DNA from 3 places in the Streptomyces sp. NPDC001270 genome. Region 3 is predicted to be linked to each of the others. Evidence: riboswitches for the same ligand, from Rfam matches in the RefSeq annotation. Region 3 holds a riboswitch; each other region holds the start of a gene.
What was found. A riboswitch is a leader RNA that binds a small molecule or an ion and turns the genes downstream of it on or off. The one in region 3 is predicted to bind cyclic di-AMP.

Region 1 (3,262 bases), on a different contig from region 3:
TCATCCTGGGCACGCCGATCGACGACACGGCGGCGAACGACGTGATGGCGCAGTTCATGCACCTCGAACACGCCGCGCCGGACCGGCCCATCTCGCTGTACATCAATTCCCCGGGCGGCTCGTTCAGCGCGATGACGGCGATCTACGACACCATGCGGTACCTCGCCTGCGACGTGGACACCCTCTGCCTCGGGCAGGCCGGCTCCGCGGCGGCCGTGCTGCTCGCGGCCGGCACCCCCGGCAAGCGGCTCGCGCTGCCGGGCGTACGGCTGCTGCTCCAGCAACCGTCACTGCCCCGGCCGGTACAGGGCCAGCCCAGCGACCTCGTCATCGAGGCCGACGAGCTGACGCGCGTCCGCGCCCTCCAGGAGGAGATCCTGGCCCGCCATACGGGACGCACCCCTCAGCAGATCCACGAGGATCTGGAGCGGGACCTGATCCTGGACGCCCAAGGCGCACTGGAGTACGGACTGGTGGACCACATCGTCCGCAGCCGCGGGGCCGCGCGCACGCCGGACGCCGGGTGAGCCGCGGATGCTGCCGCCGGAACTGCCGCCGCTGCCCGCCCTGACCCGCGCCGAGGGCGAACTGATCGACCGCTACCTCGAAGCGGTCGACCTGCTGGGCCGGATCAACCCGGCGCGCGGCGCGGACACCTACCCCGCACTGCGGGCCGCCCAGGCGCTGGCGCGCACGGCGGTCGAACTGCGGGACGCGCTGGCCCTGATGCACCTGCGGGGCGAGAGGGAGCTGCACGCGGTCACGCTGGCGCGGGCGCTGCGCGTACTGGACGGCGAGCGGCGCACCGCCCGGGTCGCGCTGCCACCGGACGGCGCGGGGTGATGCGGGGTTCCCCGGACCCCCGGTCCGCCGCGTCGGCGCAACGCCGGGGGCCGGGCTGAAACGGCCCAACCGGCGTACCTCTGTTCGGCGTAGGCGGACGTCCCTTTTCGGGACCGCGAAGGGTGTGCGGGGCGTGGGGCCGACGGAGCCGCCGAAGTGCTCCCGTGCTGGTCCGAGGGCTCGTCGGCGTTTCGGCCATGGGCGGAATGGACCGCCCTCCGCCCAAACAGGTGGGTGGTGACTAAAGACACACATCGCCGGTTGCGTTGGGATTTTCTGACAGTTGTGAGTGAAGATCCCTGTCCGACGACAAGCCCCCGCCACAGCGGCGGGGCGGTCCGGGCGGACGCCGAGTCCTGCCGCCGCCCGGATGCCCGGTCGACAGGAGTGGATCGGCAGGAGTGGAGGACCCAGGCACGACGGGTCGCCGGAACGGACGCGAGTCCGGTCCGAGCGGCCCTTGGGGTGAAGCCGTGGCGACGCGGCCGGGCAACTTCGCCAGCCCGAATCCGACAGGTCATCCTTCACAGGCGGCTGACGAAGGGTTGCGCATGACTGCGCTCAATCGTGTCCCATCGCTGATGGCGCGGGCCGGTACGGCCTCGGCGCTCACCCTCGCCGCCGTGGGCGGCTCGATCGTGGCCCCTGGTCTGGCACCCGAGGCAGCGGCCGCCACCATGGGCGCCAGGGCCCTCAAGGTCGCGGCGTCCAAGAAGGGCTCCCCGTACAAGTGGGGCGCCACCGGCCCGCGCAGATTCGACTGCTCCGGGCTCACGCTGTACTCGTTCAAGAAGGCGGGCAAGGCCCTGCCGCGTACGGCGGCCCAGCAGTACAACAAGACGCGCCACATCTCGGTCAGGAGCCGCAAGGCCGGAGACCTGGTGTTCTTCCATGCGGGTTCCAGCGTCTACCACGTCGGCATCTACGCAGGTAAGGGGAAGATCTGGCACGCCCCGAAGACCGGGGACGTGGTGCGGCTGGAAAAGATCTGGACCAGGCGAGTCTGGTACGGACGGGTGAACTGACCGGTCCGAGGGGATGCCGGCTCCTGGCGTCGTGCCGTCATCCCCTCGGCGCCCGTTCACGGCTGACCTGGCATCAGGACAGCAGCGGTTCGAGGAGCAGGGCCGCGCCGAGGGCCGCCAGGGCCAGTCCCGTGCCCGCGCCGAGGGCCCGCGCGGCGCGTGGCTCGCGCAGCCACCGGCCCAGCCGGTCCACCAGCAGCGCGACCGCCGGGAACCACACCAGGGTCAGCCCGATCACGATCAGCGCCAGCAGCAGGGTCCTGGGCAGCGCCGGGCCGTCCCGCGGCACGAACTGGGGCAGCAGGCTGAGGAAGGTCAGTGAGACCTTGGGATTGAGGGCGTTGGTGACGAACCCCTGCCGCAGCGGATGCGCGGCCGAGGGCAGTAGCGGCCCGGCTTCCGCGGCGGGGCGGCGCAGGGACCACAGGGTCCGTCCGCCGAGGTACAGGACGTAGGCGCCGCCGAGCAGTTGCAGCGCGCGGAACAGCGGGGGCACGGCCACCAGGGCCGCCGCGACCCCGGCGACCACGAGCGTCGTGTGCACGAGCAGCCCGCCCGCGATGCCGAGCGCGCAGGCGACGCCGTGCCGGCCAGTTGGCGAAGCCGGAGCGGGAGGCGGGCACCGCCCTGCTGGTCCGGCACCACCGCGGCGCACGGCTGACCGGCGCGGGCGAGCTGCTGGTGGTGCGGGCACGCCGGGTCCTCGACGAACTGGACCGCGCCCGGCACGAGCTGGCCCGGCTGGCCGGCCTGTCGGGCGGCACGCTCCGGCTCGGCACGTTCCCGACCGCCGGTATCCATCTGCTGCCCCCGGTCCTCGCCGTGTTCCGCCGGGCCCATCCGGACGTGGAGCTGTCGGTCGCGGACCACGACCCGCCGCACGGGGTGACGGCCGTCGCGGCCGGTACGGTGGACCTCGCGCTGACGCACTCCTACCACCCGGCCGAGCCCTTCCCGGTACCGTCCTCGGTGCGCCTGGAGCCGGTGCTGGTGGAGGAACTGGTCCTGGTGACCGCCCCGGGGCACGCCCTGAGCGACGGCGCCGCACGGCTGCCGCTGTCCGCACTCGCCGGGCAGCCGCTGATCAGCATGGCCCCGGACCATCCGGCCCGGCGGGGCGTGGAGTCCCTGCTGGCCGCGGCGGGGGCCACGCCGTCCGTGCTGGTGCCGACCCCCGGGTACGCAGTGGTGTGCGCGCTGGTCAGCGCCGGGCTCGGGGTGGCCGTCGTACCCGAGACGGTGGCGCGCACGGCGGTCACCCCGGTCGGGGTGCGGGCGCTGGAGGGGGGCGGGATGCGCCGTACGATCCTGGTCGCCCACCGCGCGGACGAGGTGGCGCCGGCCGCGGACGCCTTCCGGGCGCTGCTGCGCGGGGCGTTCGGCCGTGCGCACCA
Region 2 (3,262 bases), on a different contig from region 3:
GTCGCTGTGGGCCCTCAGCCACTACCCGCAGCCCTACCGCTACCTCCCTGCCCGCACCCGGCACTATCTGGTCCGCCGGGTGCTCGGCCCGCTCGGCGCCTGGTGGCTGCGGGACCGCTTCGAGGGCAAGGTACGGGTCGAGGAGATCGACCGTGTCCTGGGTGCGGAAGCCCTCGACGGGGCCCCGGTCCTCACGGTCCGTACCCGTGCCGGTGCCACCGGCCGGCTGATGGCCGACCACGTCATCGCGGCGACCGGCTACCGCGTCGACATAGCCGCGATGGGCTTCCTGGCCCATGGGCTTCGCACCCGGCTCATCGTCAGCCGCGGCACTCCGAAGCTCGGCCCGGGATACGTCTCCTCGGTCCCCGGCCTCTACTTCACCGGCCTGCCCGCCGCGGCCTCCTACGGACCGGTGATGCGCTTCGTGTGCGGCACCGAGTTCGCCTCCCCGCGCCTGACCAGACACCTGGTGGCGGCCCACGGCTGAGACCGGCGCGGCCTCCGCGTCACGGCCGGCACCGGGGGAAGGGGCGCCGAACGTACGGGAGACGGGCGCGAGGGCGCGAAGAAGGGGAGTGGGAAGAGAAGAAGGGGAGTGGGAAGAAGAGACGGACGCTACGGCGCGGCGAGGAGGGGTGGGAAGCGGACGTGAGTCGGAGCGGCGCGCTGTCCGTATTCTCTGATCATGGCCGCTCCTCCCGCATTCTCACTCGTCGCCACCGACCTCGACGGGACGCTCCTGCGTGGTGACGACACCCTCTCCGACCGGTCCCTCGCCGTGCTCGCGCGCGTGGCGCGGGCCGGTGCCCGGCACTTGGTGGTCACCGGGCGCCCCGCGCCACGGGTACGGCCGCTGCTCGACAGACTCGGCGGCGAGGGGCTCGCGGTGTGCGGACAGGGCGCGCAGGTGTACGACGCCGGCGCGGACCGCCTGCTGTGGTCGGTCACCCTGGACCGGGAGTTGGCCGAGACCGCGCTCGGCAAGATCGAGGCCGAGGTGGGGCAGGTGTACGCGGCCGTCGACCAGGACGGGGTGGACGGGCTCACGCTCATCGAACCCGGGTATCTGATGCCGCATCCGACGCTGCCCGCCGTACGCGTCGAGCGGCGCGATGATCTGTGGTGCGCGCCCATCAGCAAGGTTCTGCTGCGGCATCCGGCGCTGTCCGACGACGAGTTGGCGGCGACGGCGCGCTCGGTCGTGGGTTCCCTGGCGAACGTCACGATGTCGGGGCCGGGGACCGTGGAGTTGCAGCCGTGCGGCATCACCAAGGCCACCGGTCTGGCGCTGGCCGCCGAGCACCTGCGGCTGGGCGCCGACCGGGCCGTCGCCTTCGGCGACATGCCGAACGACATCCCGATGTTCCGGTGGGCCGCCTATGGGGTGGCGATGGGGGGAGCACACCCCGAACTCAAGGCGGTGGCCGACGAGATCACGACGTCGAACGAGGACGACGGCGTGGCCGTCGTCCTCGAACGACTGTTTCCGTGAACGCCGCGAACGGTTCTTCAGCGCGGCGGGTCCGTCAGTAGGCGCTGTTGACGTTGTCGATCGAGCCGTAGCGGTGGGCGGCGTAGTTGCAGGCGGCCGTTATGTTGGCGACGGGGTCGTAGATGTCGTTGGACGTGCCCGCGACGTGGTAGGCCCGGAACGTCGGGTCGATCACCTGGAGCAGGCCCTTGGACGGGATGCCCTTGGCCGCGTTGGAGTCCCAGAGGTTGATGGCCCGGGGGTTGCCCGAGGACTCGCGGATGATGTTGCGGTAGATGCCGTTGTAGGTGCCCGGGATCTTGTTGCGCGCCATGACGGCGAGCGACTCGCGGATCCAGCCGTCGAGGTTGTTCTTGTATCCAGCCGTCGTCAGGGCCGTCGTGGTCCCGCTGACGGCCGTCGTGGTCGCGGTGGTGGCCGCGTGGGCGCCGGCGGCGCCGATGAGAGGCAGGGCGAGTACGGCGGCGCCCGTGCCGGCCACCGCGAGGGTGCGAGCGAGGCGGTTGACGCGGTGACGGCGGTACTGAGCGGCAGCAGACATGGTGTTCCTCTCCGGCGCCTGCGAGGTGAGCTGTCGGGTTCGGGCGGGGGAGACGCCCGGCCGGCCGCCACATGGCGACTCGGCTTCACCCCTAGCCGTTCCGGTCGGCTGTGCCGTCCGGTCCGGCGACCTACCTGGGTCCCCCGCTCCTGCCGTGCGAATTTGTGTTCGTCGATGGGTCATGACGGGTGGCGGCAGGATTCGGCGTCCACCCGACTGGCCCGGAAGCTATGCGACCGCACATGCCGGAAACAAGTACCGGATTCATAGCTCATGCCGATTGACTGCGGGATGGTGGGTATGACCGGTAGATCCTTTGCGACTGCCAACGGTCAACTGGGCGACTGCGTACGGCGGGTTGAAAGTGTGGTCCGGGTGTCGACACGCCGCCTCGTGTGACCCAAATCACCCGTCTCGGGCTCGAAGTGCATTAAGCACCAAGAGGAATTGAGGTGCCAATGACGGCAAAACGGTCACTTCACCCCATGGTCCCCGGAATTACCTTTTCTGCGCCCAGTGGAAGGCTGCCTCGGCGCCTGTCGTGCGGATCGCCTTGCCGACGGGGTAGAAGTGGCTTGCGTCACAGGTGAACTCCGGGTGGGCCTGGACCGCGGTGTCCGCGTGGATCCGGTCGGTACGGGCGAAATGGCAGGTCCGAGCGGGCGCGGGCACGGGTCGACGTGCGGCGCGCCCGGTGATCGTGTGCGCCTCCGGCGCGGCCCCGGTCTACGTCGAAGGTCCGAATAGCCCGGAATATCCGTACCGTTCGAGTGTGCGTGTGTGACGGTGTGGCACGGAGTGACTTCCTTGTGCCTTTCCTCCGCTTCTTCTCTGTCTTACTTGGTCTTACTTGCGCCTTTCTTCCGGCTGTTCCGGCGCCGCGAAGCCGATCGGTGCGGTTCAAGGGCCGGGTCTTTACCGGCAGTTCGAGCGGGCTGCCCGCCGGGCCCGTACCGGCAGCCCGCCGCCGACTCCGGGCGCGGCCGGGCCTACGGCCGGCAGGCGGTGGAGACGGCGACGCGGATACGGCGGCCTGCCGGGAGGCAGGGCGGGAGGCCGTGCCCGGTGCCACCAGGCCGCCGTCGTCGCCGACCGGACGGGAGGGGGCGGTGTCCGCGCCGGTGTGCAGCGGTGAGCGCGCCAGGGCCGGGGCACCTGGAGTCCGTACGCGAGGTACATCACCCGGGGACGACCAGGCGGGCTCGCCGACCCGGCGGCCTTGGAGG
Region 3 (3,262 bases):
CAACACGCGGAGCCCGGAGCTCGGGGAACGCAAACCGGACACGGTACCTCCTGGTGGAGTGGGTGAGGCCATCCATTATGGGTGGCCCCTGCGACAGTCCGGCGCCATCGGGGTGACCCGCGGCCGGGCGCGGGAAGGCCGGGCGGGGCACTCTTCCGGGGGAACCGGGCCAGGCCCCCCGGACCGCCGTGAGCGGGGTCACGCCGAGCGGGCGTCCCGGGGCGGGAACGGTCCGCCGGACCCGCCCCGAGGGTTCAGGCCACCGACGCGATCCGCGTCCTGATGTCGTCGGGGGACACCGCGCCCTTGGCCGTCACATGGTCCCCCGAGGACTCGCCGCGCAGCCGCCGGCCGATCCACGGCACCAGGTGCTGCCGGGCCCAGTGCACGTCGTCGCGGCGCACCTCCAAGGTGCCGCGGGGCGGGAGCGGCGGCCAGGGCTGTTCCGGGTCGGCCGGGACGTCGAGGCCGAGGACCTGTCCGGCCCGCAGCGCGACGCGCGTGTGCCCCTCGGGTGAGAGGTGGAGCCGGTCGTCGTCCCAGGCCCTGCGGTCCTGCACGGCCTTCAGGGACCACAGGTCGAGCACCGGGCAGCCGTACCGGTCGGCGACGGCCCGGACGTGCCCGTTGTAGGTGGCGATCTTGCCGCGCAGATGCTTCAGCACGGGTACGCCACGGGTGTCGAAGCCGGTCGTCACCAGGACCGTGCCGGCCGCTTCCGCGAGCCGGGCCACGGCCCGTTCGAACCGCTCGGCCACCTCGTCCGGGTCGGTGCCGGGGCGCAGGATGTCGTTGCCTCCCGCGCAGAACGAGACGAGGTCCGGCGCCAGTTCGACCGCCCGCGGGACCTGCTCCGCCACCATCTGGTCGAGCAGCCTCCCGCGCACCGCGAGATTCGTGTACCGGAAGCCGCCTTCGGGCCGACGGTCCGCGAGCAGTACCGCGAACCGGTCGGCCCATCCGACGAACGCCCCGTCAGGGCCGGGGTCGCCGACGCCCTCGGTGAAGCTGTCCCCCACCGCCACGTACGACCCGATCACCGCTGTGTTGTCACTCTTCGAATCGTCTGCCACGTCGGGCCATGATTCACCTTCCGATGTGACCTACGCGATCGTAGGAAGGGGTTGACGAACGGTGAGATAAGACACTCGCCAAGACTTTCCCAACGCGGGAATAGGCCGGGGAACAGGCGCGTTGACGCGTCATCCGCGCTGCCGCGGCCGTCAGACGACGACGCCGTGCGAGCGGAGGTAGGCCAGCGGGTCCACGTCCGAGCCGTACTCCGGCGTGGTACGGATCTCGAAGTGCAGGTGCGGGCCGGTCACGTTGCCGGTCGCGCCGGACAGGCCGAGCCGCAGGCCCTCGGTCACGGTCTGCCCGACCGAGACGGACAGCTGGGACAGGTGGGCGTACTGCGCGTAGTAGCCGTCGGCCAGCCTGACGACCACCTGATTGCCGTAGGCGCCGCCCCAGCCCGCGGTGACGACCGTGCCCGCGGCCACGGCCCTGACCGAGGTGCCGGTCGGCGCGACGAAGTCCACGCCGGTGTGGTAGCCGCTGGACCACATGCCGCCGGCCACGTGGTAGCCGGTGCCGATCCTGGCGCCGAGGACGGGGAGGCCGTAGCCGGTGGAGGTGCCGGTGCCGGCGGTGCGGGCCGTCCGGCCGGCCGAGGCGCCGGCCGCCGACACGTACGAGGACCGGGACAGCCGGGACGGCTGCGCGGAGTGGGTGTCCGGCTCGGCCCGCCCGCCGAGGGTGAGCTTCAGACCGGGGTGGATCAGCGACGGGTCGCCGCCGATGGCCGGGCGGTTGTCCTGGTAGATCCGCTGCCAGCCGCCGCTGACGTGCTGCTCGTCGGCGATCTTGGCGAGCCGGTCACCCGGCCGCACCACGTAGGTACGGGCGGCGGAGTCCTCGGCGGCGCGTCGCTGCTCGGCGGTGCCGGCGGCGGACCTGACGGTCTGCTCGGCGACGGACCGGGGAGCCTCCCCGGGGGGCGCGGCGTGCGCCGCGGTGGTTCCGATGAGCGGCAGGGCCAGTGCGGCTCCGCTCGTTCCGGCGACGGCGACGGAACGGGTGCGGCGCTGGGGCCTCGGACGTCGGTGCTTTCCCTTCGCGGGCATGGCGCATTCCTCTCCGGCGCCTGCGAGGTGAGCTGTCGGGTTCGGGCTGGAGCTGCCCGGCCGCGCACGGGGCGCGGCTTCACCCCTTGCCGTCCCGGAGACCGGGTCCGGCGGTCGTGCCTGGTGGGTCCCCCGCTCCTGCCGTGCACGGGTGGGTGGTGTGTCCGGTGTCCGGGCGGCGGCAGGATTCGGCGGTCCGTCCGGATCGGTGGCGAACGTAAGCGAGCGGGACACAAACGGACAAGGACCCGTTTCATCCCGTACGGGTTTCACTCGATCCATTACGGGAATTCCCGGTCACCGTCCGTGCATGTCGGCGGGGTACCCCCGGCCAATTCGCCCGCACGGACCATGCATTACGTGAGCAGGGCAGGCGACCCACCGTCACGGTATGACCCTCCTCACCCCCCTGGTTGCATAAGCGAGTAATTCCGGCAGAAGGGTCAGACGCGGCGCAGCCGGATGACCATGGCGTCCAGGTCTCCACGGAGCGCGGTGTGCAGCCCGTGGTGCAACAGCACGGCACCACGGTGCACTTCACCCGTTTCGCGGCATTCGTACGCCGCCGACGGATCGAGTCCGCGCAGCCGCAACGCGGAAGTCGGGCGACGGCGATCCGCCAGGAACCCGACCAGCCGAGCGCGCAGCCGTACACCTCGCCGCGCTCCTCGGTGGCGTCGGTGTCGAGCGCCACCCAGGGCAGGTACTGGTGTCCGGTGTGACCGCGCCGGCTGCCGATGACCTTCTCACCGTAGGTGAGCGGACCGCTGGTCAGCCGGGACTCTGCGGCCCAGCGGCCGTGCAACTGGGACAGCCGCCAGCCCTCCCGGTCGGGCAGGGTCCAGGCGGCCGGGTCCGCGCGGAGCAGTTCCACCCGCGTCTCGCCCTCGTTCACGAGGCTCACCCACCGCTCGACGACGTCGCCGCCCATCCGGTAGTGGAGGGTGATGACCAACCCGGCGTCCCGGAAACGCAGCCTCAGTTCCCCGTCCTCGGCCGCGTGGCCCTCGAAGACCCATTCGGTGCCGCGGCGCTCCTCGGTACGGACCGACAGCGCGGGCCGCACGAAGCGCGGGCCGCCTTCGACCGGATACTCCTCGTGCCCGTCGAGCGGCGACTCGAAGCCCCGGTAGGCG

Region 1: another riboswitch for cyclic di-AMP. It lies ahead of ACFY2B_RS07800 (C40 family peptidase); the one in region 3 lies ahead of ACFY2B_RS15035 (peptidoglycan DD-metalloendopeptidase family protein).
Region 2: another riboswitch for cyclic di-AMP. It lies ahead of ACFY2B_RS00700 (transglycosylase SLT domain-containing protein); the one in region 3 lies ahead of ACFY2B_RS15035 (peptidoglycan DD-metalloendopeptidase family protein).

The regions. Positions count from the first base shown of each region.
Region 1 is NZ_JBIAXM010000003.1:323,973-327,234, forward strand. It holds gene ACFY2B_RS07790 (ATP-dependent Clp protease proteolytic subunit) at 1-527, shown strand, start outside; gene ACFY2B_RS07795 (hypothetical protein) at 535-843, shown strand; cyclic di-AMP (ydaO/yuaA leader) riboswitch at 1,181-1,391, shown strand; gene ACFY2B_RS07800 (C40 family peptidase) at 1,395-1,868, shown strand; partial or broken gene ACFY2B_RS07805 (LysE family translocator) at 1,942-2,451, opposite strand; partial or broken gene ACFY2B_RS07810 (LysR substrate-binding domain-containing protein) at 2,460-3,262, shown strand, end outside.
Region 2 is NZ_JBIAXM010000001.1:149,220-152,481, forward strand. It holds gene ACFY2B_RS00690 (NAD(P)-binding domain-containing protein) at 1-490, shown strand, start outside; gene ACFY2B_RS00695 (HAD family hydrolase) at 689-1,495, shown strand; gene ACFY2B_RS00700 (transglycosylase SLT domain-containing protein) at 1,530-2,036, opposite strand; cyclic di-AMP (ydaO/yuaA leader) riboswitch at 2,039-2,220, opposite strand; gene ACFY2B_RS00705 (hypothetical protein) at 2,535-2,708, opposite strand.
Region 3 is NZ_JBIAXM010000007.1:327,124-330,385, forward strand. It holds gene ACFY2B_RS15025 (MBL fold metallo-hydrolase) at 1-42, opposite strand, end outside; gene ACFY2B_RS15030 (SGNH/GDSL hydrolase family protein) at 255-1,040, opposite strand; gene ACFY2B_RS15035 (peptidoglycan DD-metalloendopeptidase family protein) at 1,224-2,126, opposite strand; cyclic di-AMP (ydaO/yuaA leader) riboswitch at 2,131-2,290, opposite strand; gene ACFY2B_RS15040 (GH36 C-terminal domain-containing protein) at 2,570-2,719, opposite strand; partial or broken gene ACFY2B_RS15045 (glycoside hydrolase family 36 N-terminal domain-containing protein) at 2,722-3,262, opposite strand, start outside.